DNA from 3 places in the Klebsiella sp. SYXHC3 genome. Region 2 is predicted to be linked to each of the others. Evidence: predicted binding sites of a transcription regulator. Region 2 holds the regulator's gene; each other region holds the start of a gene.

Region 1 (7,824 bases), on a different contig from region 2:
GGTGCTCGATGGCAGCCTGGACCAATTTATCGAAGCAAGTTTGAAAGCAGGGTTATGAGGAACCAACATGTCTGAACAACAAGCACAGGGCGCTGACGCGGCAATTGACCTTAATAATGAACTGAAAACCCGTCGTGAGAAGCTGGCTGCGCTGCGTGAGCAGGGCGTCGCATTCCCGAACGATTTCCGTCGTGACCATACCTCTGACCAACTGCACGCTGACTTCGATGCCAAAGAAAACGAAGAGCTGGAAGCGCTGAATGTCGAAGTGGCCGTTGCTGGGCGCATGATGACCCGTCGTATCATGGGTAAAGCGTCTTTCGTTACCCTGCAGGACGTCGGCGGCCGCATTCAGCTGTACGTCGCGCGCGATGATCTGGCGGAAGGCGTCTACAACGATCAGTTCAAAAAATGGGATCTCGGCGACATCATCGCCGCCCGCGGTAAGCTGTTCAAAACCAAAACCGGCGAGCTGTCCATCCACTGCACCGAACTGCGTCTGCTGACCAAAGCCCTGCGCCCGCTGCCGGACAAATTCCACGGCCTGCAGGATCAGGAAGCGCGCTACCGTCAGCGTTACCTTGATCTGATCTCCAACGACGAATCCCGTAACACTTTCAAAGTACGTTCGCAGATCCTGGCTGGCATCCGTCAGTTCATGGTTGGCCGCGGCTTTATGGAAGTGGAAACCCCGATGATGCAGGTGATCCCAGGCGGCGCTTCCGCGCGTCCTTTCATCACCCATCATAACGCGCTGGATCTGGACATGTACCTGCGTATCGCGCCGGAACTGTACCTCAAGCGTCTGGTGGTTGGCGGCTTCGAACGCGTCTTCGAAATCAACCGTAACTTCCGTAACGAAGGGATCTCCGTTCGCCACAACCCAGAGTTCACCATGATGGAACTCTATATGGCGTATGCGGATTATAAAGATCTGATTGAGCTGACCGAATCCCTGTTCCGCACCCTGGCGCAGGACATCCTCGGTAATACCGCGGTGCCTTATGGCGATCAGACTTTCGATTTCGGCAAGCCGTTTGAAAAACTGACCATGCGTGAAGCCATCAAGAAATACCGTCCGGAAACCGAGATGGCGGATCTGGATAACTTCGATTCCGCGAAAGCGATCGCTGAGTCTATCGGCATCAAAGTTGAAAAGAGCTGGGGTCTGGGCCGTATCGTGACCGAGATCTTCGAAGAAGTGGCGGAAGCGCATCTGATCCAGCCGACCTTCATCACCGAATACCCGGCAGAAGTTTCTCCGCTGGCCCGTCGTAACGACGTGAACCCGGAAATCACCGACCGCTTTGAATTCTTCATCGGCGGCCGCGAAATCGGTAACGGCTTTAGCGAGCTGAACGATGCCGAAGACCAGGCGCAGCGCTTCCAGGATCAGGTTGACGCGAAGGCCGCAGGCGACGACGAAGCGATGTTCTATGACGAAGACTACGTCACCGCGCTGGAACACGGCCTGCCGCCGACCGCCGGTCTGGGTATCGGTATCGACCGTATGGTGATGCTGTTCACTAACAGCCACACCATCCGCGACGTTATTCTGTTCCCGGCGATGCGTCCGCAGAAATAATCGCTTTTCGCGAAAAGCAAAAACCCGGCTTGCCGGGTTTTTTTATATTTGATGTCAAGGTTCGTCGCTGGCGTAGCCCGGCTCTTTAATGCTCGTCACTCGCGGTTACGCGCGTAAACGCGCGACAAAGTCTATCAACGCCTGACGCGCGTTTTTGTTTTTGGCTTCCAGCACCATCCACGGGCTAAAGGCCCACGGGGTAGCGGCCAGCGCGCTTAACATTTCCGGCAGCTCAACCCACTGATAATCCATCACTTCATCATCATTCGGTTGCAGCTCGCTGACCATGCGTGCGGCAAAAACCGGGCAGACTTCGTTTTCGACGATGCCATTCGGTGCGACGGCGCGGTAGCGGAAGGCCGGGTGGACGGGGGCAATATCAGCGATCTCGACGCCCAGTTCGAAGTGGCAGCGCCGGGTGACGGCCTGCTCGAAGGTTTCGCCCTGTTGCGGATGTCCGCACACTGAGTTAGTCCACACGCCAGGCCAGGCTTTTTTGCTAAGCGAGCGGCGCGTGACCAGGAACTGGCCTTGCTCATTGAACAACCAGCAGGAAAACGCGAGATGCAAAGGGGTATCGAGCGTGTGGGCGGCATACTTCTCCAGCATACCTGTGGGTTTATCTTGCTCATCCAGCAAAATGACGTGTTCCCCGGCCATGACGACTCCTGAAAAAAATAAATGACCCGGCACAAACCCGCCGGGTCATGTACTCAGGCCACTAGGGTAGCCCATAAATGGGAGAAAGGCATTACCAAAACAAGCCCTGCAGGTATTCGTCGGGCGAGAACAATAGTAGAAAAAGCCCAGAACATTGGGGATCGTCCATCGGGCTGGTATGATATTCGCCCATGATGCCGAGATGAGAAACCGTTGAGTGCAGGACGCCTGATGAAAACACGCTTTTATATCGCGATAATGCTGCTTGCTAGCCTGACTTTAGCCGGCTGTTCCAGTACTTCCGATTCTGGGTCCACCTATACCGTGAAACGCGGCGATACGCTGTATGCGATCTCCCGTAGTACCGGCACCAGCGTACGCGATCTGGCGCGCCTGAATAACATCTCTCCGCCATATACTATTGAAGTCGGACAGAAGCTGAAACTTAACGGCGGTTCGAAAGCAAAAAGCAGCACCGCCGGGAAAAAATACTCCAGCACCCGTACTGCCGCCGTAACGCCATCATCGGCGGTGCCGCAGTCCTCATGGCCGCCGGTGGGGCAGCGCTGCTGGCGCTGGCCGACCAGCGGTAAAGTGGTGATGCCGTACTCCACCCGCGATGGCGGCAATAAAGGTATCGATATTGCCGGTACCCGCGGCCAGCCGGTTTACGCCGCCGGCGCCGGTAAGGTGGTCTACGTCGGCAACCAGCTGCGCGGTTACGGCAACCTGATCATGATTAAGCATAACGAGGATTACATCACCGCGTATGCGCATAACGATAAGATGATGGTTAATAACGGCCAGAGCGTGAAGATTGGCCAGCAGATTGCGACCATGGGCAGTACGGACGCCGATTCCGTACGGCTGCATTTCCAGATTCGCTATCGCGCCACGGCTATCGACCCGCTGCGTTATCTACCGCCGCAAGGCAGTAAACCTAAGTGCTAAAAGGTTATTTTATCAGCAGTTAGCCCAATCCGGGCTTGCCACAGGGTGCGTAAGGTCTATAATGCTTTTCGCACCTCTTCGCGGGCGTAGTTCAATGGTAGAACGAGAGCTTCCCAAGCTCTATACGAGGGTTCGATTCCCTTCGCCCGCTCCAAACTCAAGTCTCCTGAAGCCTACCAAACTCAATTTTCCCTTTATAAATCAGCAGTTATAGCATTCTGTTAGTCTATTGAACTCAATTGTACTCCCCCAGGGTCAAGCTCAATGTGGGGGTATGGATGGGGGTATAATTGTACCCCCTGCTGAGAGGTACCCTCAATGAAGCTGACAGCTCGTTAGGTTGAAACTGCAAAACCTAAAGAGAAGCCCTACAAACTGGCTGATGGTGGTGGTTTGAATCGCCACGGGTTTAACAGACACCTTAGAGTCATTTAAGATGGCTTAAAGAGAGGTGCCCATGAGCGGTAAGCGTTATCCCGAAGAGTTAAAAATTGAAGCAGTCAAACAGGTTGTTGATCGTGGTTATTCTGTTTCCAGCGTTGCAACACGTCTCGATATCACCACCCACAGCCTTTACGCCTGGATAAAGAAATACGGTCCGGATTCTTCCACTAATAAAGAACAGTCAGATGCTCAGGCCGAGATCCGCCGTCTCCAGAAAGAGCTGAAGCGGGTTACTGACGAACGGGATATATTAAAAAAAGCCGCGGCGTACTTCGCAAAGCTGTCCGACTGAGGTACGCCTTCATCCGTGACAACATCTGTTGCTGGCCTGTTCGCCTGCTCTGTCGGGTGCTGGATGTTCATCCCAGTGGTTTTTACGCCTGGCTTCAGCAGCCGCATTCACAACGTCATCAGACAGACCTGAGACTGACAGGACAGATTAAACAGTTCTGGCTGGAGTCGGGATGCGTCTATGGTTATCGCAAGATCCATCTGGATCTGCGGGATACCGGACAACAGTGCGGAGTTAACAGAGTCTGGCGACTGATGAAATGTGCCGGAATAAAGGCCTAGGTTGGATACCGAAGCCCGCGGCCACGTAAAGGCGAGGCCAGTATAGTGTCGCCCAACAGGCTCCAGCGACAGTTCAATCCGGATACTCCGGATGAGCGTTGGGTAACGGATATAACCTACATCAGAACCCACGAAGGCTGGCTGTATCTTGCCGTGGTTGTCGATCTGTTCTCACGTAAAATTATCGGGTGGTCAATGCAACCCCGGATGACAAAGGACATTGTCCTGAATACATTGCTGATGGCCGTATGGCGGCGTAATCCCCAAAAACAGGTGCTGGTTCACTCGGATCAGGGCAGTCAGTACACAAGCCATGAGTGGCAGTCTTTCCTGAAATCACACGGCCTAGAGGGCAGTATGAGCCGTCGCGGTAACTGCCATGATAATGCGGTTGCAGAAAGCTTTTTCCAGTTGCTGAAGCGTGAGCGGATAAAGAAAAAGATCTACGGAACGCGGGAAGAAGCCCGCAGCGATATTTTTGATTACATCGAGATGTTTTATAACAGTAAGCGTCGGCATGGTTCTAGCGATCAAATGTCACCGGCAGAATATGAAAACCAGTATTATCAACGGCTCGGAAGTGTCTAGATTATCCGTGGCGATTCAATCTGCTGAGTTTCAGATTCTCCGGCACTCACTGTTGAATCGTAAGAAAGTCCGGGTTCCCGGTGGACGTGGCCTTATGGCTTACGGGCGAATCGACGTTCAAGGTATTCCAGATTATAGCAAATGCGTGGTATCACGATGAGAAAGAGCTTATGTGTTTTTGCCTTTATCGTGCTGACAATCCTATTCGTGTGTATCCTTCCTGACGGTTTCATCTATCATTATGTAGAGAAAAACGTGGAGATTAGTGGTGACGGTGAGGCAGCGGTGGATAACTTTGAATCTGTTATTCTGCTAATCAAGCTGGGTGCATCCGCAGTGCTCTCCTTGCTCATAGTTTGGGTAGCTAACCGTCGATACAAATAGCCAAGAAAATCCCTAATCAGTACTAAACGTCTTCATACTCGGGCAGCGGTACCATTTTGGGACCTCTGCCTCTTCTGTCCTTTGACTGTCTGCATAGATACAGATTTTCCCATCACTGCTACCAGGCCTGCCTGGCCTTGCTGGAAAACAGCAGGAAACCGCCTCATAAAATCCTACCTAATCAGATGCCGGAATAGCATTGCTGTCGGCAGAAACGTTGAAAACTTCAAAAAGCCATGAAAATAAAACAGATGCGCTTACATTGAAAGACCCCTTATCTTTTGTGATGTTATCATTCAAACATAAAATGTGATGATAGTGACTTTTAAGACCGGTAATTTTGTGTTCTTGTGACATTTGTCACTTTAAAGATGTTCATCATTGTTATAGTTCTAACATTGATTATGCTAATGATTCAGATAAATCTTATTGACGCATTCTTTGGTTTGTCAGCTAAGGATGAAGATTGTTAGGGGAAAAGATGAAGTATCTTATTGGTATCATGAGTTTTTTAGTAATTTTCATTCTTGCAATCCTTGCCAGTAACAACCGGGGGGCTATCCGCTATCGGCCATTGGTCGTGATGTTATTCTGTCAATTTACGTTTGCCGGTTTGTTGTTGAAAACAAGCGTGGGTAACCAGGTGATAGCCGTTATTGCTGGCGCGTTTGCCCATTTAATGGCCTATGCGAGTGAAGGGGTTAACTTTGTCTTTGGTGGTTTGCAAAACCATGGCGAGCTCTCTTTCTTTATTAGCGTCCTCTTGCCTATAGTTTTTGTGTCCGCTCTTATTGGTATTCTTCAACATCTGAAGATACTAGGCTTCCTTATCCGTTACATCGGATTGGGACTCAGTAAGATTAATGGTATGGGGCGGCTTGAGTCGTATAATGCGGTTGCTTCTGCAGTATTAGGTCAATCAGAAGTATTTATTTCAGTTAAGCAACAACTGGGTCTTCTACCTCAACATCGTCTTTATACGCTGTGCACATCTGCAATGTCGACTGTGTCAATGGCCATAGTTGGTGCTTATATGGCGATGTTAGAACCACGCTATGTAGTCACCGCTCTGGTGCTGAACCTGTTTGGCGGGTTTATAATTGCATCGCTACTTAACCCTTATCAGGTCGAACCACAAGAGGATATTCTTACCGTATCTGAAGGCCATCAAAGTTTCTTTGAAATGTTAAGTGAGTATATTTTAGATGGTTTTAAGGTTGCGCTCATTGTTGGGGCAATGTTGATTGGATTTATTGCGTTAATCACTATGATGAACGCCATATTTACCGCAATATTTGGCATCTCATTTCAGGCGCTTCTGGGATATTTGTTTGCTCCTATGGCCTACCTGGTTGGTGTTCCATGGCATGAAACGGTGGATGCAGGGAGTCTGATGGCCACCAAAATTGTAAGTAATGAATTTGTCGCGATGCTGAGCCTGAAAAGTATGGCTGCTGAATTCTCAGTACGCACTATGGCTGTACTTTCGGTATTCCTGGTATCGTTTGCTAACTTCTCATCTATTGGCATCATCGTAGGTGCTATTAAGGCGCTGAATAATGAACAGGGTAACAGCGCAGCTCGTTTTGGCTTGAAATTATTATATGGTGCTACGTTGGTAAGTTTCCTTAATGCGACCATTGTTGGCCTGTTTTTCTAAATTCACAAAGTAATAATCTAATAGTATGTAATCATTATGCCTCAACGTTTTTAAATGTTGGGCCCTTACTCAGCTTTAATAATAAAGAAGCAATATAAGGGATTATTGATATGTTAAATTGCTGTTTTTTAAATAAACCTCTGGCTACGATTTTATTAATGTCTGCATCAATGTCACCGATATATGCAGCTGAAGAATCGAAGAGTAGACCACCAAATGGTGTAACTAACTTTATCACAGACAGTAGCGCTGATATTTCCTTGAGAAACCAATTCAAAAACCTTAACTCCTCTGACTATGGTGAAAGGTCAGTGCAAACAGCCTGGGGGCAAGGGGTAACATTAGATTTCCGTTCGGGTTATATTGCCGATATTATTGGTTTTGATACATCGTATTATCAAGTATTTAAGTTGGCCGCAAGTGATGATTTCGCTGGGCGCAGCGTCTTATACAATGATAATGGGAAAGCAAAGGGATTTCATAAATTTGGCCAGTTATATGCTAAATTGAAACTTGACGGTGAAGATAGCTATTTCAGACTGTATTCTGGTTGGCAGATTATCAATAAATGGGGAGCGTTGACGAATTCGAGTCGTGCGATACCAAGTACCTATCAAGGATGGAAGATGGATAGTGAGTTTGGCCGACTCGCTTTTCGCGGTGCATGGGTTGACCGATACAGCGATCGTGATTCTCCTGAGCAGGTTCATTTCCAGACTGCCGATCGTAAGAAAAATATAAGTTACCTGGCTACAGGAGAGCTCAGCTATAAACAAAAGGATTATAGTGTGCTTTATTTTTATGGCGAAAGTCATAACTATATGCAGCGGCATGGCGTGGAAGTCGGTTGGCAGCCTCAGTCTTTAGCTAAGAATCAGGGCCGAGTACTTACCATGTTATATATGAACCATGGTCTCAAAGATTTCAAAGCGATGAGTGCTGATTATCGTCCATTCAATAATGATGCATGGCATGCTGC
Region 2 (7,824 bases):
CTAACAGCATCAGGATAAAGCCGAAGCGCAGCTGGGTTTTCAGCGGCACGATCTCCATCAGCCAGGCATTCAGGAAGATAGAAATCAGAATACCGGCATTGAGGAAGGTAAAGGTGTTACTCATACTGGACACCGGCAGATGGAAATAATCCGCGATGTTCCCCATCACCATCCCGGTGACGATCACCAACGCGCCGGTCAGGGCGTAGGAGAAAAAGCTGATCCATGTGAGCTTGATACGATTGCTGTTAGTCATGACAGGCCTGTGAATAGATAGGTAAAGCGCGTTGACGCTGCGCCGGGCGCACAGATTTTATTCATTCAAGTGATGAAGGCAAACGTTTATATTGAAATGTAGAGCTTATTGCATGGTTTTGTGTGACATTGATCACATTAATAAGATTGCTCACCCCTGAGTCAGTTCGTAACAAGTGTTTCAGCTAAGTAAAATTAGGTAAAAGGCTAGCCCGCTATGCAAAGGCTCTTTAGAATCAAGGCACTTGCTTTTTACTCTGCTCCGTTAAGGAATTTCCATGCTCAAATCCACTCTGGCGGCGATGGCTGCCGTATTCGCCATTTCAGCATTCTCCCCCGCCATGGCGGCCAAGGGCGACCCGCACGTACTGCTGACCACTTCTGCTGGCAACATCGAGTTGGAGCTGAATAGCCAGAAGGCGCCGATTTCTGTCGATAACTTCCTGAAGTACGTGAACAGCGGTTTCTATAACAACACGACCTTCCACCGGGTGATCCCAGGCTTTATGGTGCAGGGCGGCGGCTTTAACGAGCAGATGCAGCAAAAGCAGCCGAACCCGCCGATTAAAAACGAAGCCGACAACGGCCTGCGTAATACCCGCGGGACAATCGCCATGGCGCGTACCGCCGATCAGGACAGCGCGACCAGCCAGTTCTTCATCAACGTGGCTGATAACGCTTTCCTCGACCACGGGCAGCGTGATTTTGGCTACGCGGTATTTGGTAAAGTGGTGAAGGGAATGGACGTCGCCGACAAAATTTCTCAGGTTCCGACCCACAACGTCGGCCCATACCAAAATGTTCCGTCCAAACCGGTCGTTATTCTCTCGGCGAAAGTGCTGCCGTAATCTTCTTCAGGCGCGGGCGGTCCGCCTGCGCCCAGCTTGCCTCTCTGCGTAACCTGAAATTGCTGCTTATACTTGTGGCACACAGGGGACGATAAGGGAGGCGACCATGCGTTTACTCACCGATAAACAAAAATCCCGGCTCTGGGAACAGACCCGCAATGCCAATTTTCAGGCCAGCCGACGCCTTGAAGGCGCGACGGTACCGCTCGTTACCTTGACGGCTGAGGAAGCGCTGGCGCGTCTTGCCGAGCTGAGGAGGCGTCATGAGCGCTAAATATGGTGACGATCGCGACCCCTATCTCTATCCGACGCTGGATGTGTTGCGTAATCGGCTGGGTATTCGTCAGGCGCAGCGGCTGGAACAAACGGCATGGGAATTCACTTCGCTGCGCGCGGCGACGATCCCGTTGGGCCCGCGCGGCCGCGGCTTACCGCATCTGTGCGCCATTCACCGGCAACTTTATCAGGATCTCTTTGACTGGGCGGGCAAACTGCGGGAAATCGATATCTACCAGGGCGATACGCCGTTTTGCCACTTCGCGTGGATAGAGAAAGAGGGCAACGCGCTGATGCGCAAGCTGGAAGAAGAGGACTATCTGTGTGAACAACCCCGGGAGACGTTCGTCGAACGCCTGAGCTGGTACTACGGCGAAATCAATGTCCTGCACCCGTTCCGCCTTGGCAACGGCCTGACGCAAAGGATCTTCTTCGAACAGTTGGCCATTCACGCCGGCTACCTGCTCGACTGGCGGGGTATTGAGCCGGATGCGTGGAGCCAGGCTAACCAGTTGGGCGCGATGGGCGACCCGGAACCGCTGGAGCGTATCTTTCGTAAAGTGGTAAGCGAAGCGCGGGAATCTGAGTAGAATAGCCCGGTTTTGTTTTTTCCGGAGCCGCTATGATCCTGCTAATCGATAACTATGACTCTTTCACCTGGAATCTGTACCAGTACTTTTGCGAACTGGGGGCGGAGGTGCTGGTTAAGCGTAACGATGAGTTAACGCTGGCAGAGATAGCGTCGCTGGCGCCGGAGAAAATCGTTATTTCGCCGGGCCCCTGCACGCCCGATGAGTCAGGTATTTCGCTGGACGTTATCCGCCGCTATGCCGGAAAAACCCCGCTGCTCGGCGTGTGTCTGGGTCATCAGGCTATCGCCCAGGTCTTCGGCGCCGCCATCGTACGCGCCGCGCAGGTCATGCATGGTAAAACGTCGCTTATTGAGCACAACGGCGAGGGCGTTTTTAAGGGGTTAAACAACCCGCTCACCGTTACGCGTTACCATTCATTAGTTATCGACCCGCCAACCCTTCCCGCGGATTTTATCGTTACCGCCCGCAGCGCCAGCGGTGAAATCATGGGTATCCGCCATCGCCAGTGGGATCTCGAAGGCGTGCAGTTCCACCCGGAGAGTATTCTTAGCGAACAGGGACACCAACTGCTGGAAAACTTCCTTAAACGCTGATTTATAGTTGCCATGAGTTGATTTATTATGCATATTTTGTGATTAAAACATCGCATTCATTGCACATTACACAGAAGGATGGGCATCACATGGCAACAGAGCAACCGGCAATCACCCGCGCCACATTCGATGAAGTCATTCTGCCGATTTATGCACCGGCGGAGTTTATTCCGGTGAAGGGGAAAGGCAGCCGCGTTTGGGATCAGCAGGGCAAAGAGTACGTTGATTTTGCCGGCGGGATTGCGGTGACCGCGCTGGGCCACTGCCACCCGGCGCTGGTGGCGGCGCTGCACGAGCAGGGCGAAACCCTGTGGCACACCAGCAACGTTTTTACCAACGAGCCGGCGCTGCGCCTGGGTCGCCAGCTGGTGGACGCTACTTTTGCCGAACGCGTGGTGTTTATGAACTCCGGTACGGAAGCCAATGAAACGGCGTTCAAGCTGGCGCGTCATTACGCAATCACTCGCCATAGCCCGTACAAAACCAAAATCATCGCTTTCCATAATGCCTTCCACGGACGGTCGCTGTTCACCGTCTCGGTTGGTGGTCAGCCGAAATACTCTGACGGTTTCGGGCCGAAACCGGCAGATATCGTGCATGTCCCATTTAACGATCTCGAGGCGGTGAAAGCGGTGATCGATGACCATACCTGCGCGGTGGTGGTTGAGCCGATTCAGGGCGAGGGCGGGGTAATGGCGGCGACGCCGGCGTTCCTGCAGGGGCTGCGCGAACTGTGCGACCAGCATCAGGCGCTGCTGGTATTTGATGAAGTGCAGTGCGGTATGGGCCGTACCGGTTCGCTGTTCGCCTATATGCATTACGGCGTGACCCCGGATATCCTGACCAGCGCGAAAGCGCTCGGCGGCGGTTTCCCGATTAGCGCGATGTTGACCACCAATGAAATTGCCAGCGCCTTCCATGCCGGTTCCCATGGCTCCACCTACGGCGGCAATCCGCTGGCCTGCGCGGTGGCGACCGCGGCTTTCAACCTGATTAACACGCCGCAGGTGCTGGAGGGCGTGAATGCCAAACGGGCGCTGTTTGTCGAACACCTGCAGCAGATCGATGCGCAGTTTGATCTGTTCAGCGACATCCGCGGCATGGGGCTGTTAATCGGCGCCGCGCTTAAGCCGCAGCATCATGGACGCGCGCGCGATTTCCTCTATGCCGCGGCGGAGGCCGGGGTGATGGTGTTAAACGCCGGGCCGGACGTAATGCGCTTTGTGCCGTCGCTGGTGATTGATGATAGCGATATCGCCGAAGGGATGGCGCGCTTTGCGCAGGCGGTTAAAAACGTGCTTAGCGCCTAGTCGTGCGTAGCCAGATGCCGTGATGCGGACGCTGACGCCATGCCACCGACGAAATGGTGTGCATGGTGTTCAGATGGCCGAGGATCCGCTGCAGATGCTGCTCAAGGGTGCTGAGCGGCCCACGCAACACTTCCCCGTCCTGGGATTCCATAATATTTACATCGCCCGCGCTGCCCGGCCCGTCTGAATCCAGACGCTGCTGACAGCGCTGTAGCGCAATTTCACAAGATTCCAGATACCGCTGCGCCAGGTCAGGCGTTAGCATCGTATGCTCGCGCGCCAGCGTGGTCATGGCGTTGATATGCTCAACGATAAACTGGCTATGGGTTACCCACAGCTTCATATCTTCCAGATAGTGCGAGTTAAAACCCGGTTCCTGCATCGCCTGGTTAAGCGAGTTATACAGGGCGTTGTGCGCCTGGTTGACGCGCATACGCTGGTAGGCCAACGCCGGGGCCTGCGGATCGGCGCTAAGTATCAGCCGAATAGCCTCCTGATCGGCCTCCAGAGCATCGTGGGCGTTTTTACGCAGCAGGCCGCTCTGCCATTGCGGCCATAGCCAGACCATCCCGCCAAAGGCGATCAGACAGCCAATGATGGTATCGATAAAGCGGGCGACGATGAACTGCTCGCCGTTAAGCGTTAGCAACTGCAGGGTGTATACCGCGGTGACGGTAAAGCCCACCATCGCCCAGCCGTAGTGTTTACGAATGATGAGATAGCTCAGCAGCGTGATGAACAACATACCGCTTAACGTATAGCTCTCCGGTACGTGGAAGTGTAAGGTCAGCCAGGCGATCACCAGGCCCGCCAGGGTGCCTGCCGCCCGGTGGACAATCCGCACGCGGGTGGCGCCGTAACCGTTTTGCGTCACGAACAGCACGGTCATCAGGATCCAGTAAGGCTTCGGCAGGTGCAGGGCGCTGCCCATCAGGCTGGCGATGCTCAACATTACGCTGATGCGCGCGGCGTTGCGCAGCGCCGGGGATTTCAATGACAGGTAGTTCTTCAGGGCCGGTAGCAGCGGCAGGCGTCGTTCTTTGTCCGCCATCAGGTTACGTGCGTACAGCGGGCGCTGAGTACGTAGCACGCGGGCGATACGACTGAAGTGCCAGGCGCAGAACTGGCCAACTGGGTTATCGGGATGCTGATAGGCGATTTTTTCCAGCGCGCCGATTTGCTTATCCATCTGAAAGCGGCGCGGGTAGCGGTGGTAGAGAATATCATCCGCCAGCACCCGCAGACGAGCGGCGACGGTCTGCGCGTTCCAGCGGATGACCGCTTCCGCATGGCTGCGCTCCACCAGTTTTTGCACCTCTTCCGGCTGGTGCAGGCTCACTGAAATATGTTCCTGCAGATCCAGCCCAACCTGGAACGCGCGCAGCAGTCGCTTATGATCGCTACGCTGGTTGGCGGCTAACATATGCATCTGCTGATAGCACTGGGTAATTAAATCGACTACCTTCTGCTGGCGGGTAAGCAGCGGCGGCAGGGAGGTCGTCGGATCAGTGTGCTGCGTCAGGAGGCTATATTTGGCCTCGCAATAGTTAGCCAGTTCGCGGTAAAGCAGGCTTAACGACTCGCGCAGCGGCTGCTCTCGCCAGAGCCAAAACCAGAACCAGTTAAAGAGTCCGTACCACAAGGTTCCCAGCGCATAGATAAGCAGCGGCTCCCAGATGGGCATATTGCCGGCCAGGCTTAAGGTAAAAATGGCGGCGATAAGCGATGCCGGCAACAGGCGAGCGTGTAGCGAGCTGATTTCCGCCGTCACGCCGAGAATCAGCGCCAGCGCGCTGAGGATAAGCGGCAACGGGATGTCGCGCGCCAGAAGCAATTGCACAATCAGGCTGCTGCCGGCAAACAGGCAGCCGCCAACGATCAGGCGTTTGAAAAAACGTTTATGCGGGGTGTCGAGACCGGCAATATTGCAACAGGCGGGAACTAAAGAGAACAGCAGCCCTTGCTGCAGATGGCCGAGCAGAAGCCCGATGGCCACAGGTAGACACAGCACCAGCGTTTGCCGCAGTGCATAGTTGACTTCCGGGTGGTAAATCAGCCTGCGCCACATGGGAGAAACAAAAACGGCGTACTGCGCGGAGCAATACGCCGTTTAGCGACTTAACGGGTACCGTAGACGACGATAGTTTTACCGTGTGCCGAGATCAGGTTTTGATCTTCCAGCATCTTCAGAATACGGCCGACGGTTTCACGAGAGCAACCGACGATCTGGCCAATTTCCTGGCGGGTGATTTTGATCTGCATCCCGTCCGGGTGAGTCATGGCATCAGGCTGTTTCGCCAGATTCAGTAAGGTCTGAGCGATACGGCCCGTCACGTCGAGGAAAGCAAGGTTACCGACTTTCTCGGAAGTGACCTGCAGACGACGCGCCATCTGCGAGGAGAGGCGCATCAGGATGTCCGGGTTCACCTGGATTAACTGACGGAATTTTTTGTAAGAGATCTCGGCCACTTCACATGCGGTTTTCGCACGTACCCAGGCACTACGTTCCTGACCTTCTTCAAACAGGCCTAATTCACCGATGAAATCGCCCTGGTTGAGGTAAGAGAGGATCATCTCTTTACCTTCTTCATCCTTGATGAGTACAGCCACGGAGCCTTTTACGATGTAGTAAAGCGTTTCCGCTTTCTCACCCTGGTGAATCAGCGTGCTCTTTGATGGGTACTTATGAATGTGGCAATGAGACAAGAACCATTCAAGGGTAGGGTCTGTTTGCGGTTTGCCAAGCACCATGCGCGGTTATCCTCTGTTATAAGCTATCTCCGGACGCCGACACTACACGGCATCCGGGCATGCAATCGTATTTTTCCCTATGCCTGGGAAGCTGGCTGCTCAATTTATGCAGCCTGTAATGTGAACTCCTCAGCATACATGCGGTACATCAATGTATTACTGTAGCATCCAGACTGTTTTAGCATAGCTTTCACCGCATGTCTCCTGGTGTCTCGCTTCAGCATGACCCAGGTCGCCTTCCGTTGCGAGATTTGTTATGTGCGCGTAATCTGTCAGGAAAATTGCAACAGCGGAGTTAAATTTTATGCAAGCGCGTGTGAAATGGGTGGAAGGTCTAACCTTCATCGGTGAGTCGGCCTCCGGCCACCAGATTTTAATGGATGGCAACTCCGGGGACAAAGCGCCCAGCCCGATGGAAATGGTGTTAATGGCGGCGGGCGGCTGTAGCGCAATTGACGTGGTGTCTATCCTGCAAAAAGGGCGTCAAAACGTCACCAACTGCGAAGTGAAGCTGACCTCTGAACGCCGTGAAGAGGCGCCGCGCCTGTTCACCCATATCAATCTGCACTTTATCGTCACCGGTAAAGAGCTGAAGGATGCGGCGGTGTCCCGGGCGGTGGATTTATCCGCGGAGAAGTACTGCTCGGTGGCGCTGATGCTGGAAAAGGCGGTCAACATCACCCACTCTTACGAAGTCATCGAAGCCTGAGACGAATTGACGTAGCGGGACGCTAACCCCGGCAGCACGGCGACCGGGGTTTTATTTTGCCCTTAACTAATGGTTTTGCCTTCCATCAAGCGCTCGACCAGCGGCGCCATAATGAGCTCCATCGCCAGCCCCATCTTACCGCCCGGCACCACCAGGGTGTTCATATGCGAGATAAACGACCCCTGTAGCATCGCCAACAGCCAGGGATAATCAATCCCCTGCAAATTGCGAAAGTGAATCACCACGAAGCTTTCGTCGAGCGATGGAATGCCTTTGGCGGCAAATGGATTCGAGGTATCGACCGTCGGCACGCGCTGGAAGTTGATATGGGTGCGTGAGAACTGGGGGGTGATGAAATTGATATAGTCTTCCATCGAACGTACCACCGAGTCCATCACCGCTTCGCGCGAATGGCCGCGTTCGCTGGTATCGCGAATGAGCTTCTGGATCCATTCAAGGTTGACGATCGGCACCACGCCGACCAGCAGG
Region 3 (7,824 bases), on a different contig from region 2:
AAGGCAGGCGCCGTGAATGGCGGCAATCACCGGGATAGAAAGCGCGTGGATCTCGGACATGATCTGCTGGCCCTGGCGCGCCAGCGCTTCGGCTTCTGCTGCGCTGGTACAACGAGCAATCATGTTGATATCCGCGCCGGCGATAAAGTTGTCGGGTTTAGCGGAGATAAATACGGCGCCGCGCAGCGCCTTATTTTCGCGGAGCTGGCGGATAATCGTCCGCACCTCGCCGCCGAACTCGGCTTTCAGGGTATTCATCTTTTCGCCGGGCGCGTCGATGGTAATAACGGCGATGTTATCCGGGCGAATTTCAAGCGTAAAAGCTGTTGCCGCTTCCATTATTCGGCCTCCAGAACCATAGCGGAACCTAAACCCCCCGCCGCGCAGGCGGTAACCAGACCAAATCCGCCGCCGCGGCGCCGGAGTTCATGCAACGTCTGGGTAATCATGCGCGCGCCGGTCGCCGCAAAAGGGTGTCCGTAGGCGATAGAGCCGCCCAGCACGTTGAACTTGCTGGCATCGACTTCCCCGGTTGCCTGTGAACGGCCCAGCACTTCCCGGGCGAAACGATTACTGGCTAAACATTGTAGATTCGCCAGCGTCTGCGCGGCGAAAGCTTCATGCATATCAATCAACGTGAGGTCTGCAAGGGTAATTCCCGCCCTATCCAACGCCAGCGGCGTCGCCCACGCCGGCCCCAGCAACATATCCTGCCAGACATCAATAGCGGTGAAAGCATAGCTACGCAGGTAGCCCAGCGGCGTTAACCCCAACTCTTTGGCCCGGGATTCGGTCATCATGATCACCGCGGCGGCGCCGTCGGTGAGCGGCGTACTGTTTGCCGCCGTGACGCTACCGTGTTTACGATCGAACGCCGGACGTAACTTTTGGTAATCCGCCAGGGTTGAATTCTTACGAATATTGTTGTCCTGCTCCAGCGGCTCGCGATAAGGCGGTACATAGGCCGTCATCACTTCACTGGCCAGTTTGCCCTCTTCCCAGGCGCGGGCGGCAAGCTGGTGTGAACGCAGCGCCAGCGCGTCCTGATCTTCACGGCTAATGCCCCAGGTTTTCGCCATCTGCTCAGCGGTGTCGCCCATCCGCAGGCCGGTGGAGTATTCCGCGACAGCAGGCGGCACCGGTAAAAGATCGCGCAGGCGCAGGCGGGAAAAGAGTTTTAGCCGTTGGCCAAGGGTGCGCGCTTTATTGGCATCCACCAGGGTGCGGGCCAGTTTTTTACTCACGCCGATGGGGAGAACGGAGGAGGAATCAGCGCCGCCGGCGATGCCCGCGCGGATCGTGCCGGCCATCAGGCTTTCGGCAATATTAGCTACCGCCTGGAAACTGGTGGCGCAGGCGCGGCTGACACTATAGGCGTCGGTATGTACATTCATGCCGGTACCGAGCACGATTTCACGAGCAATATTCGGCGCTTCCGGCATCTGTACAACCTGGCCGAAGACCAGTTGTTCAATCACTTCCGGGGGAATTTCACTGCGCGCCAGCATTTCGCCGACGACCATTTTACCCAGATCAACGGCCGGAACGCCGTGATACGCCGTCGCCTGACGGGCAAATGGGGTACGTAAACCGCTGACAATGGCAATGCGATCGCCCTGGCGGGTGATAAGCGGTAATGCCTGACTCATAACTCTCCCCTGTTAACCGATAAAACCAAGTGGTCTGACCTGATAACTAGTCTTAACTAATTTTTTACATTAAGCCAATCGGGGAAGAGAAAAAGTGGGAGCCAAAACACATTGAATAGAAAAGATAACGCCTCAAGAAAGAGGCGTTAAGAGAGAGGATTAACGTAACCCCAGCTGGAAGATCAGCGATTCCGCTTCGCAGCTAAAAACAAAATCGATATTCAACTGCACGCCGCCATCAACGTCGGTGAACGTCGAGTTAATTTTGCACGGTTCAGATTCCACATTGCGGGCTTTTTCGCTCAGCGCGGCGAGGGTTGCTTCCGCTTCAGCGCGGTTTGCAAACACGCGGCTGTAGGAGGCGGTGCAGTCGGTGTTGTCCACAATGGTGCCAACATCCATACAGCAGCAAACCGGGGTTTCATCAGCGCTACATTTACTCATCGTAGATTTCCTCTGTATATGCACCTTCGGTGCCAGACAAATAATGCGCCTATTTTACGCCCGCCCTCGTCCCCCCTCCAGTTGTTAATGGCAGGAAAACGCTTAAGTGACAGAAATCACACTTAAAAATGATCCAAAACAAAAATGCCCCAAATTGGGTATGACGAAGCAGGGCAATTTTGCCAGCTGGATCGCGTTTCTGTTATCACACTTGAAAAATCTTATAAACAAACTTGCAACAACTCATCTGGTCAGACCTATACTCAGGCCACTGGTCTGATTTCTCTGTTGTAAAGCAGACCCTACACTTCGCGCTTCTGTTACGGCATGTAACATAGTTTAAATAAAAATAACTCAATGAGGTTATGGGCATGAGCCAGAAAACCCGCTTTACCCAATCTGCCCTTGCAGTGGCTGTAGCACTTGTTTCAACCCAAGCCTGGTCCGCAGGATTCCAGTTAAATGAATTCTCCGCTTCCGGCCTTGGTCGTGCCTATTCCGGTGAAGGGGCAATCGCTGACGATGCGGGCAACGCCAGCCGTAACCCCGCGTTAATCATGATGTTTGACCGCCCGATGATGTCGGCAGGCGCCGTCTTCGTCGACCCGGACGTTAATGTTTCTGGTACTTCGCCGACCGGTAAAAGTCTGAATGCAGACAATATTGCCCCAACGGCATGGGTACCAAACCTCCACTTTGTTTCGCCAATTAACGATCAGTTTGGTTGGGGCGCATCTATCACCTCTAACTACGGTCTCGCGACTGAATTTGCTGATAACTATGCTGCCGGCAGTATGGGCGGCACAACCGATCTCACCACCGTTAACTTCAATTTAAGCGGCGCCTATCGCCTGAACAGCAACTGGAGCTTTGGTTTAGGTTTTGACGCGGTGTACGCGAAAGCGAAAATCGAACGCTACGCAGGTGATTTAGGACAAATCGTTGCCGGTTCCGGTAAACTGCCGCCAGCGCTGGCGGGCAGGGTCAGCCAGATCCCTGCCGACACTCAGATTGCGCATTTGAACGGCAACGAATGGGGTTTCGGCTGGAACGCCGGTATCCTGTATGAGCTGGATAAGAACAACCGCTATGGTTTCACCTACCGCTCGGAAGTTAAAATCGACTTTGATGGCAACTATAAGAGCGATCTGCCGTCCGCGTATAACCAGATCCTCGGCAACTTCGGTTTACCGGCCGGTACCGATGGCCGTACCACTAACGGCTCGCTGACCCTCAACTTGCCAGAGATGTGGGAACTGTCGGGTTATAACCGCGTCGCGCCGCAGTGGGCAGTTCACTATAGCCTGACCTACACCAGTTGGAGCCAGTTCCAGGAGCTGAAGGCCACCGGTAGCAATGGCCAGACGCTGTTCTATAAAGATGAAGGCTTTAAAGATGCTTACCGCATCGCGCTGGGTACCACCTATTACTATGACGATAACTGGACCTTCCGTACCGGTATCGCCTTCGATGATAGCCCGATTCCGGCTGGCACCCGCTCCATCTCTATCCCGGATCAGGATCGCCTGTGGCTGAGCGCCGGTACCACCTACGCGTTCAATAAAGATGCTTCAGTGGATGTTGGTGTCTCTTACATGCACGGTCAGCACGTGGAAATTAAAGAAGGTCCTTACACCTTCCGTTCTGAAGGTACCGCCTGGCTGTACGGCGCGAACTTCAACTACCGCTTCTGATAAGCCAACGGTATAAAAAAGGGTGAACATCATGTTCACCCTTTTTCTTTTCTGACCCGCGTGGATTACTGCGAATCGATATCTTTCAGCTCATCCTGAATCGCCTGCGCGTTCGGATTATCGGCCGGCGTCAGCTTACCGCCGTTGGCGATAAAGTCGTGCCGCTGGAAGTAGGCTTCACGCATCAGGATGTATGGATCGGAAGACTGGCGCAGCAGGCCGTCGGAATCCAGCAGCTGAGCGCGCGTTTCAATCCCTTCGACCGCCCATTTACCGATGGACATCGGCCAGGTCAGCCAGGAGAGTACCGGATACAAGCCATCGGCCATGTCGCCGCCCTCATCACGCAGGGTGAAACTACCATAGAACGGCAGCTGTACGTACGGGCCGTAGCCCACGCCGTAGTGGCCCAGCGTGCTACCAAAGCGATGCGGTTCAACGCGCTGCAGCTGCGGGTTCGCCATACCTGCGACGTCGATTAAGCCGCCCATCCCGAGAATAGTGTTAAGGAAGAAGCGTGTGAAATGCACCATGCCTTTATAGGGATCGCCCTGCAGGAAGGAGTTGACCATTACCGCCGGTTCTTCAAGGTTGCTGGTGAAGTTGCTTAAACCATTACGCGCCGGTTGCGGCACATAATCACGCCAGGCGACGGCGACGGGACGCAGTACATAAGGATCAACCACATTAAAGTTGAAGTTGAACATGGTACGGTTAAACCCTTCAAGCGGATCTGAACGCCCCTGCGGCCGATCGTCAGTGCTGGAACTGGCACATCCCACCAGCAATGTGGCGCCAAGCGCAAGCGCCGACAGGCGATAATTCATAGGTGTCTCCCTGTTAATTCTGACTATCGCTGGAGGCATCCGGGACGGCGCCCCCATTAGCATTTTATCGTTGGGTAGCTGCTTTCAGCATAGCCTTCTTTGGCATAATTGTTGCTCCCCGATTCTATACATATTTTGCAATATTCGTATTGCTATTCTTGCCATTGCGCTGAATTTAGGAGCATATCCTGTGCCGCCGCGCTGATTTATCTCTACGCTTAGTAACAAATACAAAGGGAGAGCAGCCATGACCCGACAAAATACCCCCGCCAGTATGCATGATAGCGATGAACGAGAAGTTGAAAGCGAAGAGAAGCAACATGGCGAGAAAATAGAAGTAGATGAAGAGCGTCTGCCTTCGCAGGCAATGGCTACCCATGAGGTGATTCGCCAGGAGGGTGAAAAGGAGCTCGAGCGCGATGCCATGGCGCTACTATGGTCAGCAATTGCCGCCGGTTTGTCGATTAGCGCCTCGCTGGTAGCCAAGGGGATTTTTCATGTTCACCTTGGCGCCCTGCCCGGCGGTTATCTGCTGGAGAATTTGGGATACACCTTCGGCTTTATTATTGTCATTCTCGCCCGCCAGCAGCTGTTTACGGAAAATACCGTCACCGCCGTGCTGCCGATTATGCATAAACCCAGCGCCGGTAATATTGCATTATTGCTGCGCCTGTGGGGTGTGGTGTTATTAGGTAATTTATTGGGTGGGGCTATCGCCGCCTGGGCGTTTAATATCATGCCGATTTTCGATGACGCCACTCGTGAGGCGTTTCAAAGCATCAGCCAGAAAGTCATGGAAAACACGCCGACCGAAATGTTTGCCAACGCGATTATTTCCGGCTGGCTGGTGGCGACAATGGTCTGGATGTTCCCGGCCGCCGGCTCGGCGAAAGTCATCGTCATCATCCTGATGACCTGGCTGATTGCGCTGGCGGACACCACGCATATCGTCGTCGGCAGTGTGGAAATTTTCTATCTGATTTTCAGCGGCGCCCTGCCCTGGCAGGAGTTCATCTGGCCCTTCGCGCTGCCGACGCTCGCCGGCAACATCTGCGGCGGCACCTTTATCTTCGCCCTGCTAAGCCACGCCCAGATTCGCAACGACATGACCCAGGAACAGAAAGCCAAAGCGAAGGCCGAAGCAGATAAAAAGGGCTAAACGGCTGCAAATTAAGCAATTAATCGCAATGCGCTTAACGGGCGGCGGAAAAAACGCTATAATCCCGCCGCCTTGTCCCCTTAGTTAAATGGATATAACGAGCCCCTCCTAAGGGCTAGTTGCAGGTTCGATTCCTGCAGGGGACACCATATCACCTTCTCCTGGCGTCTACCGAATTCAATAACCCCTTTATAATCAGCAATAAACCATCTACTTTAGCTAAGCTTTATCTGTAAGTATTCCAGTAAAAGGCCCGATCGTTAGTCGTAGATAGCGGCGAAAGCCTTCGTTTATCAGTTTTTCAAGCAGGCGGTTTAGATGAAACAATTCACCATCAGTGATATGCAGCAACAGAGCGCAGCCGCGGCGGCCGCTCCCCGCCTACGGGCGCATCGTAACTTCCATCCGGAACTCAGCGATCCGGTACAGCGTCTGGCCATTGCCATGGAGCCGGGAACCTACATTCGCCCTCACCGTCATCCTCATACTTTTGAGCTGCTGCTGCCGTTAAGCGGCCGTTTTGTAGTACTGAACTTCGATGAACAAGGCACCGTGACCCACCGCGTGGTATTAGGAGAAGAGTGCACGGCGCTGGAAATGGCGGCCGGCACCTGGCATGCGGTACTGTCGCTGGATCACGGCGGTATCATCTTTGAAGTCAAGCACGGAGGCTATCAGCCGGTAGCCGAACAGGATTCCGCGCCATGGGCGCCAGCCGAAGGCGCGCCAGGCACCGAGGAATTAATGGCGTGGTATGCCACGGCCCAGGTGGGGGATGGCGGTTTTACTCTTCAGAAGAGTGCTCGCTAATTTGAGCCTGCGATGATTACTGCAAAAAAGGCGCTGCGGCGTCTTTTTTATTTATATCATCTATAATTAATATAGAGTATATCCATCACCAGAATAAAGCACCACGGCTCACCCCATTTTTATCGTTAATTAAGCAATATTCTATACCTTATTAAGAAAAAGATATTATAATCGATTATGGTAGGTGTTTTAACTGCCGCCATCTGTCACATAAAGATTCTTCATTGTGGATTTATATTTCACTGCTGAATAATTTTTTATGGAAAGGATAGTGTAGTCGAACAACAACGCTGGCGCTCTGTTCATCAGGAACGCAGATTATTAAAAACATTTACATATAATTATCGCCATGAATAAGATAGAAAGAAACATTTGGAAGTTGAACAATCTCCCACCACTGGAGTATTGCTCTATCGCTCGTGCGCAAAAACTCCTGCAGTGCGAACTGGAAGATTTACTTCACTGGCACGATATCGGCGCTATCAGCCTGTGCCTGAAACTGAAAAAGAATCGCGGCACGCTCAATAGCGCCCTGACCCGGAATCAGGGGGTTGGCGACTCATCATACGGCTACGGCGGTTTTGATGACATTACCAAAGCCAACAAGCCCTGGTCTCAGCACTCTAAAATAAACAACATCATCACCCTGAATGAAAATGTGTCGGTCATTGATGCCGATCACGACAGCGCCATCGCCAAAATTAAACTCAACGTTTCTGTTTCTGGTTTATGGCACACTCATTCAAGAAATTTAATGGATGTGCTGGAGAATCCGGATAACATTCAACAAGAAGATACGCTGAGCATTATCTCCCCGGCTAAAAACGTCATCTACTGCAATTTCATTCCTGATAATGATGATAAGCCGACGATTGAGCTTAACAAGCTGTATATTACCAGCAAAGAAATTGAGAAAATTTACGAGCACACCATCAGCAGTCGTCCGCTAGAGTATTCTGAGGCCGCGATGAATTCATATAATGAAAAAACCATTAATGAGCCATCAACACCGCCACAAAATAAGCTATTACTCGAATTCATTAATTATATTATTCAATCCAACCCGGCTTTTAATCGCGATTTACTGAATGCGACAGAAAGCAGTAAACAGCTCGCCTTTAAATCCATTATGGAAAAGTTAAAAAAAGAAGGCATCGTCACCAACGAAAATCATTCGATGGCTTCACTCTCTGAACTGATTCTCAGTTCATAATACTCACTTTTGTGCGGATTATTCACAC

What was found. The regulator CRP, encoded in region 2, controls carbon source genes, mostly activating them, when cyclic AMP is high. The targets are predictions, from matches to a motif close to ATGTGANNNNNNTCACAT.
Region 1: a site for CRP is predicted at 5,534-5,551, ahead of AC2CGP_RS12460 (NupC/NupG family nucleoside CNT transporter). Genes of this name have one in related genera too.
Region 3: a site for CRP is predicted at 2,198-2,215, ahead of AC2CGP_RS06860 (YfcZ/YiiS family protein). Genes of this name have one in related genera too.

What each region holds. Positions count from the first base shown of each region.
Region 1 covers NZ_JBXUNG010000004.1:121,278-129,101, reverse strand. Annotated here, with positions in the region: one part of gene prfB (peptide chain release factor 2) at 1-58, shown strand, start outside; gene lysS (lysine--tRNA ligase) at 68-1,585, shown strand; gene idi (isopentenyl-diphosphate Delta-isomerase) at 1,691-2,245, opposite strand; gene actS (amidase activator ActS) at 2,477-3,196, shown strand; tRNA gene AC2CGP_RS12475 (tRNA-Gly) at 3,277-3,350, shown strand; partial or broken gene AC2CGP_RS12470 (Arm DNA-binding domain-containing protein) at 3,515-3,592, shown strand; partial or broken gene AC2CGP_RS12465 (IS3 family transposase) at 3,654-4,801, shown strand; gene AC2CGP_RS12460 (NupC/NupG family nucleoside CNT transporter) at 5,667-6,845, shown strand; gene AC2CGP_RS12455 (OprD family outer membrane porin) at 6,956-7,824, shown strand, end outside.
Region 2 covers NZ_JBXUNG010000002.1:455,830-463,653, forward strand. Annotated here, with positions in the region: gene tsgA (MFS transporter TsgA) at 1-256, opposite strand, end outside; gene ppiA (peptidylprolyl isomerase A) at 534-1,103, shown strand; gene AC2CGP_RS09120 (YhfG family protein) at 1,210-1,377, shown strand; gene AC2CGP_RS09125 (putative adenosine monophosphate-protein transferase Fic) at 1,367-1,969, shown strand; gene pabA (aminodeoxychorismate synthase component 2) at 2,002-2,565, shown strand; gene argD (bifunctional acetylornithine/succinyldiaminopimelate transaminase) at 2,655-3,875, shown strand; gene AC2CGP_RS09140 (YccS/YhfK family putative transporter) at 3,865-5,943, opposite strand; gene crp (cAMP-activated global transcriptional regulator CRP) at 5,994-6,626, opposite strand; gene AC2CGP_RS09150 (OsmC family protein) at 6,931-7,335, shown strand; gene AC2CGP_RS09155 (phosphoribulokinase) at 7,398-7,824, opposite strand, start outside.
Region 3 covers NZ_JBXUNG010000001.1:1,414,139-1,421,962, forward strand. Annotated here, with positions in the region: gene fadJ (fatty acid oxidation complex subunit alpha FadJ) at 1-339, opposite strand, end outside; gene fadI (acetyl-CoA C-acyltransferase FadI) at 339-1,649, opposite strand; gene AC2CGP_RS06860 (YfcZ/YiiS family protein) at 1,809-2,093, opposite strand; gene fadL (long-chain fatty acid transporter FadL) at 2,465-3,787, shown strand; gene mlaA (phospholipid-binding lipoprotein MlaA) at 3,853-4,614, opposite strand; gene AC2CGP_RS06875 (formate/nitrite transporter family protein) at 4,862-5,773, shown strand; tRNA gene AC2CGP_RS06880 (tRNA-Arg) at 5,848-5,922, shown strand; gene AC2CGP_RS06885 (WbuC family cupin fold metalloprotein) at 6,092-6,583, shown strand; gene AC2CGP_RS06890 (hypothetical protein) at 6,933-7,796, shown strand.